DNA from 2 places in the Erwinia sp. V71 genome. Region 1 is predicted to be linked to the other one. Evidence: predicted binding sites of a transcription regulator. Region 1 holds the regulator's gene; the other holds the start of a gene.
What was found. Region 1 encodes sigma-54, which starts transcription at its own class of promoters, with help from an activator protein. Its sites were predicted from a motif close to GTTGGCACANNTTTCGCTNT; they were not measured.

Region 1 (4,215 bases):
TGCTTGCCACCGGTACAACCAATTGCCACCGTCAGGTAACTGCGGTTATTGGTTTCCAGCATTGGCAGCCACAGTTCCAGGTAGCTGCGGGTCTGATAGATAAAGTTATGCACTTCGGTATGGCGATCGAGGAAGGCGGCGACCGGGCGATCAAGACCCGTCATCGGGCGCAGTTTCGGGTCCCAGTGTGGGTTAGGCAGGAAACGCACGTCAAACACATAATCTGCATCAATCGGAATGCCGTGTTTAAAGCCAAAGGACTCAAACACCATGGTCAGCTCGCGCTCACGCTTGCCCAGCAGGCGCGTACGCAGCATCTCCGCCAGCTCATGCACCGACATTTCCGAGGTATCGATAATCAGATCGGCGCGGGAGCGTAGCGGCTCCAGCAGATCGTTCTCTTCATCGATAGCACTCTCCAGCGACAGATTTTTGCTGGAAAGCGGGTGCAGGCGGCGTGTATCACTGTAACGCCGGATTAGCGTGTTGCGATCGGCATCCAGGAACAGCAGCTGCGGCGAGAAACTGTCCGGCAGGCTGGTGATCGCTTTCTCAAAGACTTCCGGCGATTCCGGCATATTACGTACATCGATGCTGACCGCCGCAGATATGTTGCGATCGGCCAGAGAGTTCGCCAGTTCAGGCAATAACACCACCGGCAGGTTATCGACACAGTAAAATCCCATGTCCTCCAGTGCGCGCAGTGCGACTGATTTACCTGAACCTGAACGACCGCTGACGATCATCAGCACCATTAACTTTTCTCCCGATTAATACAACCGCACCAGTGTTTTAATGGTTCTCTTCCTGGCTTTCAGTAATGATCTCGTACAACTCTTCATCGCTCTGCGCACTGCGTAAGCGACGGCACACGGTTTTATCCGCCAGGCGTTTGGCCACCAGCGACAGCGTGTGCAGATGGGTTTTGCACTGATCGGCCGGCACCAGCAGCGCGAACAGCAGATCCACAGGCTGGTTATCAATTGCGTCGAAGGCAATCGGCTGATCGAGGCGAATAAACACGCCCACCGCGCGCAGCGTATCCTCTTCCAGTTTGCCGTGCGGGATAGCGATGCCATTGCCAATGCCTGTACTGCCCATACGTTCGCGCGTCAGGATCGCTTCGAAGATGGTCTGGTGCGGCAGGTTCAGCTGTTTGGCTGCTAACTCGCTGATAATTTCCAGCGCCCGCTTTTTGCTCTGGCAGTGTACGCCGCTGCGGGTGCAGTCAACGCTGAGGACAGAGGTCAGTTCCAGTGTGAGATCGTTGTTCATCATAGTTTCACTTACGTGTTCGCTTGTGCCCGCTCATCTGCCTACTTTACTCGCCATGTGATGGGAAAAGCAGCAAATTATTATCGACAGCGGCGCACTGGCGGAGAGACGTCCTCCGCTGCGCGCCGTTGCCGATGAGGCAAAAGTGAATTTAGTGTTGTTTTAACTTGTCTTTATGTTTGGTCAATTGACGCGCCAGTTTATCGATCAGCCCGTCAATGGCCGCGTACATATCCACCGCTTCCGAGGTTGCGTGTAATTCTCCACCATTCACATGCAGCGTTGCATCAGCCACCTGGGTGACTTTCTCCACTTTCAGCACAATATAGACCTGATTAATACGGTCAAAATATTGCTCCAGTTTGGCAAATTTGCTGTTCACAAAATCACGTAATGGATCGGTGATCTCAACATGTTGCCCGGTGATATTCAGCTGCATAGTGTCTTCCTTCTCAGTTCAGATCAAACCAATTGCTTGCGCTGGTTCGATGGCGGGATGGATAAAGACTCTCGGTATTTGGCGACAGTACGGCGCGCCACCATGATGCCCTGTTCGGAAAGCATGGTGGTTAACTTGCTGTCGCTCAGTGGTTTAGTGGGGTTTTCCGCCGAGATAAGCTTCTTCACCAGTGCGCGAATAGCCGTCGAGGAGGCTTCGCCACCGCCTTCGGTATTCACGTGGCTGGAGAAGAAATACTTCAGTTCGAAAATGCCGCGCGGACTGTGCAGATATTTTTGCGTGGTCACGCGGGAGATGGTGGATTCATGCATTTCGACGGCAGAGGCGATATCCGCCAGTACCATCGGGCGCATAAACTCTTCACCCTGTTCAAAGAACGCCTGCTGCTGTTCAACAATGCAGCGCGTCACTTTCAGCAACGTGTCATTACGGCTTTCCAGGCTCTTAATCAGCCATTTGGCTTCCTGCAGGTTGCTGCGGATAAATTGCGTGTCGCTGTCGTTGCGCGTGCCGCCACCCATTGCGGCGTAGTGCTGATTGATTTTCAGCCGTGGCACGCTGTCAGCATTCAGTTCCACTGTCCAGCGGGTGCCGACTTTGCGCACCAGCACATCGGGAATGACATATTCGGGTTCGCTGGTGTTGATCGACTGGCCCGGACGCGGATCGAGCGACTGGATCAGCAGCATCGCGCCTTTCAGCACGTCTTCTTTCAGCCGGGTGGAGCGCATCAGGCTGCGGAAATCGTGGTTGGCCAGCAGATCGAGGTGTTCGCTGACGATCTGACGTGCTTCTTTCAGCAGCGGCGTGTCATCAGGATATTGCGACAGCTGCACCAGCAGGCAGTCACGCAGATCGCGGGCGCCAACGCCGATTGGATCAAAACGCTGAATACGTTTCAGCACGGCTTCCACTTCGTCCAGCGCCAGCTCTTCATCACCGATGCTGTCGCGGATCTCTTCCAGTGTGGCGGTCAGATAGCCGGTATCGTCAATGGCATCGACAATCGAGGTAGCGATAGCGCGGTCGGTATCCGTGAATGGCGTCAGCTCCACCTGCCACATCAGGTAGTCCTGCAGGCTCTGGGTGGTTTCCCCCTGATACACCGGCAGTTCATCGTCATGGTAGTCGACGCTGTTGCCGGACGGCGTTCCTGCGGTATAGATTTCATCCCAGCTGGCGTCCAGCGGCAACTCTTCCGGCATGTCCTTCTGTTCCAGCGCCTCGCGGGTATCCAGGGCTTCTTTTTCCTGATACTCGTGCGCCTCGACTTCATCATGAAGATCGGTTTGTTCCAGCAATGGATTGCTTTCCAGCGCCAGCTGGATCTCCTGCTGGAGTTCAAGCGTAGAGAGTTGCAGCAAACGGATCGCCTGCTGCAATTGCGGCGTCATCGCGAGCTGTTGGCTAAGCCTGAGTTGCAAACCTTGCTTCATAGTCAGGATTCAAATTCCCAAGAGATACTGCGTGAAAACAACACCATATCAGAGTCTGAACTCTTCGCCCAGGTAGACGCGTTTTACCTGTTCGTCGGCCAGTACTGCTTCTGGTGTGCCATGGGCGATCAGATGCCCCTGGCTGACAATGTAAGCCCGTTCACATACTGCCAGCGTTTCGCGGACATTATGGTCGGTAATCAGTACGCCGAGCCCGCTGTCGCGCAGGTGCTCGATAATTTTTTTAATATCAATGACTGAGATGGGGTCAACCCCGGCAAAGGGTTCATCCAGCAGAATAAATTTGGGATTTGCCGCCAGCGCACGGGCGATCTCCACGCGACGGCGTTCACCGCCAGAGAGAGACTGACCCATGCTGTCGCGCAGATGCTCGATATGAAACTCTTCCATCAGCTCTTTTGCGCGATCCTCGCGCTGCTCAGTGGTTAAGTCATCGCGGATCTGCAATACCGCCATCAGGTTATCGTACACGCTGAGACGGCGGAAAATAGAGGCTTCCTGTGGCAGATAGCCAATGCCGCGGCGCGCGCGCGCATGCAGCGGCAGAATACTGATATCTTCGTCGTCAATCACAATACGGCCAGCATCGCGCGGTACAATGCCCACGACCATGTAGAAGGTGGTGGTCTTACCGGCACCATTCGGGCCGAGCAGGCCAACGATTTCGCCTGATTTCACTTCCAGGCTGACATCTTCCACCACACGGCGGCCTTTATAGGCCTTCGCCAGGTTCTCAGCGATTAATGTTGCCATAACGAATTAGTTACTCTTTTTCTGGCCGTCAGACGGCGTGCTCTTGTCCTGCAGCTGCGAAGGCACCAGTACGGTGGTGACGCGTTTGCCGCTGTTGCTGTAAGCCTGCATCTTCTGCTCTTTCACCAGATAGGTGATGCGATCGCCTTTCACATTGCTGTCGAGCTGTTCAAGATAAGCATTGCCGGTCAGCTCAACGAAATCTTTCGCCAGCTCATAATGCATTTTTTCTGCATGGCCCTGAACCGGTTTACCGTTGTCCTGCATCTG
Region 2 (4,215 bases), on a different contig from region 1:
TTTTCACACAGCTAACGTGTCACTTAAACGTCTTTGCTGCCGCGAGACGCACGCTTACGGTCGTTCTCGGTCAGGTGACGTTTACGGATACGTACTGACAGTGGGGTAACTTCCACCAGTTCATCATCATCGATGAACTCCAGCGCCTGCTCCAGTGACATTTTCACTGGTGGTACCAGGGTGGTCGCTTCATCAGTACCGGAAGCACGCATGTTGGTCAGCTTCTTACCGGTCAGACAGTTAACGGTCAGGTCGTTAGAACGGCTGTGAATACCGATGATCTGGCCTTCATACACTTCCGCACCGTGACCCAGGAACAGCTTACCGCGGTCCTGCAGGCTGAACAGTGCGAACGCAACCGCTTTACCCTGGCCGTTAGAGATCAGCACGCCGTTCTGGCGCTGGCCGATTTCGCCCGGACGCACGTCGTCATAGTGGCTGAAGGTGGAGTACAGCAGACCAGTACCGGAAGTCATGGTCATGAATTCGGTACGGAAACCGATCAGACCACGTGCCGGGATCAGGTAATCGAGACGGATACGGCCTTTGCCATCTGGCACCATATCTTTCACGTCGCCTTTACGCTCACCCAGAGCTTGCATCACTGCGCCCTGGTGCTGTTCTTCGATATCCAGCGTCACGTTTTCGAACGGCTCCTGATTACGGCCGTCGATGATGCGGTTGATAACTTTTGGACGCGACACTGCCATCTCAAAGCCTTCACGACGCATGTTTTCGATCAGTACCGACAGGTGCAGTTCACCACGGCCGGAAACACGGAAAGCATCCGCATCTTCGGTTTCTTCAACACGCAGCGCCACGTTGTGCACCAGCTCTTTGTTCAGACGGTCCAGAATCTGACGTGAAGTCACAAACTTGCCTTCTTTACCACAGAATGGTGAGGTGTTGACGTTGAAGAACATGGTCACGGTAGGCTCATCCACGCTCAGCGCTGGCAGCGCTTCTACATTCTGCGGGTCGCAGATGGTGTCGGAGATGTTCAGTTCGCCCAGACCGGTGATAGCAATAATGTCACCCGCTTCTGCCACGGTCGCGTCAATACGCTCCAGGCCGAGGTGAGTCAGCACTTTACCGACTTTACCGTTACGGGTTTTGCCTTCGCTATCAATGATAGTGATCTGCTGGTTCGGCTTAACGCGACCACGCTTGATGCGGCCGATACCGATAACACCAACATAGTTGTTGTAGTCCAGCTGCGAAATCTGCATCTGGAATGGCGCTTCAACTTCAACCTGTGGTGGTGAAACGTGCTCTACGATCGCTTCATACAGCGGAGTCATATCTTCCGCCATATCGGTATGATCCAGACCCGCGATGCCCTGCAGTGCAGAAGCATAAATAATTGGGAAGTCGAGCTGTTCGTCAGTCGCATCCAGGTTTACGAACAGGTCAAACACCTGATCAACAACCCAGTCAGGACGCGCGCCAGGACGGTCAACTTTGTTGATTACAACAATCGGCTTCAGACCATTCGCAAAAGCTTTCTTGGTCACGAAACGGGTTTGCGGCATCGGGCCGTCCATTGCGTCAACAACCAGCAGTACGGAGTCAACCATTGACATGACGCGCTCAACCTCACCACCAAAGTCGGCGTGACCCGGGGTGTCTACGATGTTGATGCGGTAGTCGTTCCAGTTAATGGCAGTGTTTTTCGCGAGGATGGTAATCCCACGCTCTTTCTCCAAATCGTTGGAGTCCATTACGCGTTCGGTTGCTTCGGTGCGGGCATCAAAGGTCCCGGACTGCTGCAGCAACTTATCAACCAGGGTCGTTTTACCATGGTCAACGTGGGCAATAATGGCGATGTTACGCAATTTTTCGATCACAGCTTTGCCTCAGGCATTAGAAATAGCGCGCTATTGTACACGGATTAATCGAAGGACTGAACAAGATCACAAATTTCATAGAAATTTCACTTTCGGGATTGCTTTTACCGCCATAAACAGTGCAAAGATTGCACTGCGTCGAGAAATTGCACCAAAAGAGTGCCCACAAATCACCCATAAGCACCACAATGGTGCGCGACATCCATCATGGTGCATCCCTCGTCTCACGAGAGGGTGCATAATAGCGCCTTTTGCCCCAAATTAAAAAGTTGGCATAGATTTCGCTTTAATCTCATTAAGCGAAAAACGGCAGTTTCCACAACGGTTGATAGCTTGTCTGAGTTCTTTATTATCAAGTGTACGCGCTGATTGACGCGTGCCATCCAGTAAAGTTCTCGAACCACGACGACAATGAAAATCCAGGAGAGTTAAGTATGTCCGCTGAACACGTTCTGTCGATGATGAACGAGCACGAAGTGAAGTTTGTTGACCTGCGTTTTACCGATACCAAAGGTAAAGAGCAACACGTGACCATTCCTGCTCATCAGGTTAACGCTGACTTCTTCGAAGAAGGCAAAATGTTCGATGGTTCTTCCATCGGCGGATGGAAAGGCATTAACGAATCCGACATGGTGCTGATGCCAGACGCGACCACCGCGGTGATGGATCCGTTCTTCGAAGATTCTACTCTGATCATCCGTTGTGACATCCTCGAGCCAGGCACTCTGCAGGGCTACGACCGTGACCCACGCTCTATCGCTAAACGCGCTGAAGAGTACCTGCGTTCTTCCGGCATCGCGGACACCGTGCTGTTTGGACCAGAGCCAGAATTCTTCCTGTTTGACGACATCCGTTTCGGCTCCAGCACTTCCGGTTCTCACGTTGCTATCGACGATATCGAAGCAGCATGGAACACCGGTAAAGAATACGAAGGCGGCAACAAAGGCCACCGTCCTGGTATCAAAGGCGGTTACTTCCCGGTTCCTCCGGTCGACTCTGCACAAGACATCCGTTCTGCCATGTGTCTGACCATGGAGCAAATGGGCCTGGTTGTTGAAGCACACCACCACGAAGTGGCAACTGCTGGTCAGAACGAAGTGGCTACCCGCTTCAACACCATGACCAAAAAAGCTGACGAAATTCAGATCTACAAATATGTGGTGCACAACGTGGCGCACGCCTACGGCAAAACCGCGACCTTCATGCCAAAACCAATGTTTGGCGACAACGGTTCCGGTATGCACTGCCACATGTCCCTGTCTAAAGGCGGCGTGAACCTGTTCGCTGGCGACAAATACGGCGGCCTGTCTGAAACTGCTCTGTTCTACATTGGTGGTATCATCAAGCACGCTAAAGCGATCAACGCCCTGGCTAACCCAACCACCAACTCTTACAAGCGTCTGGTCCCGGGTTACGAAGCACCAGTAATGCTGGCTTACTCAGCCCGTAACCGTTCTGCTTCTATCCGTATCCCAGTGGTTGCCAGCCCGAAAGCACGTCGTATCGAAGCGCGCTTCCCGGACCCAGCGGCTAACCCATACCTGGCGTTCACCGCTCTGCTGATGGCAGGCCTCGACGGCGTAATCAACAAGATCCATCCTGGCGATGCTATGGATAAGAACCTGTATGACCTGCCGCCGGAAGAAGAAGCTGAGATTCCAAAAGTAGCGGGCTCTCTGGAAGAAGCGCTGAACGCGCTGAACGAAGACCGTGAGTTCCTGACCCGTGGTGGCGTGTTCACCGACGACGCTATCGATGCTTACATCGAACTGCGTAAGTCTGAAAACGACCGCGTGCGCATGACTCCGCACCCAGTAGAGTTCGAGCTTTACTACAGCGTTTAATTTGGTTTGATGTTTTTTGTTGCCGTGGAAACTTTCAGCCCATCTTCGGATGGGCTTTTTTCTCCACAAATTCATCGGTTTTTGAACTGACCGACTATAATGCACCAAAATAGTGCCTGAATTTTCAGGCCTGCTGGCGCGTACAACAAGTATGGTGAGGGAAAGCTGTATGGCAACTGGCACGCTGCCCGATGCTGGGCAGATTCTCAACTCTCTGATTAACAGTATTCTGCTGGTCGATAATGAGCTGGTGGTGCATTACGCCAACCCGGCCGCTCAGCAGCTGCTGGCGCAAAGTTCGCGCAAGTTGTTTGGCACCCCGTTGCCGGACCTGATGGGCTATTTCTCGCTGAATATCGATGTGATGCGCGAAAGTCTCGATGCTGGTCAGGGCTTTACCGACAGCGAAGTGACTCTGGTCGTGGACAGCCGCGCGCACATTATGTCGCTGACGGCACAACGCCTGCCTGATGGCCTGATCCTGCTGGAAATGGCACCGATGGATAACCAGCGTCGTCTCAGCC

Region 2: glnA (glutamate--ammonia ligase) is a predicted target of sigma-54. The motif match lies at 2,116-2,135, and genes of this name have one in related genera.

The regions. Positions count from the first base shown of each region.
Region 1 is NZ_CBFFRK010000002.1:57,631-61,845, forward strand. It holds gene rapZ (RNase adapter RapZ) at 1-755, opposite strand, end outside; gene ptsN (PTS IIA-like nitrogen regulatory protein PtsN) at 793-1,275, opposite strand; gene hpf (ribosome hibernation promoting factor) at 1,427-1,714, opposite strand; gene rpoN (RNA polymerase factor sigma-54) at 1,738-3,171, opposite strand; gene lptB (LPS export ABC transporter ATP-binding protein) at 3,220-3,945, opposite strand; gene lptA (lipopolysaccharide ABC transporter substrate-binding protein LptA) at 3,952-4,215, opposite strand, start outside.
Region 2 is NZ_CBFFRK010000044.1:12,793-17,007, reverse strand. It holds gene typA (ribosome-dependent GTPase TypA) at 24-1,847, opposite strand; gene glnA (glutamate--ammonia ligase) at 2,282-3,691, shown strand; gene glnL (nitrogen regulation protein NR(II)) at 3,861-4,215, shown strand, end outside.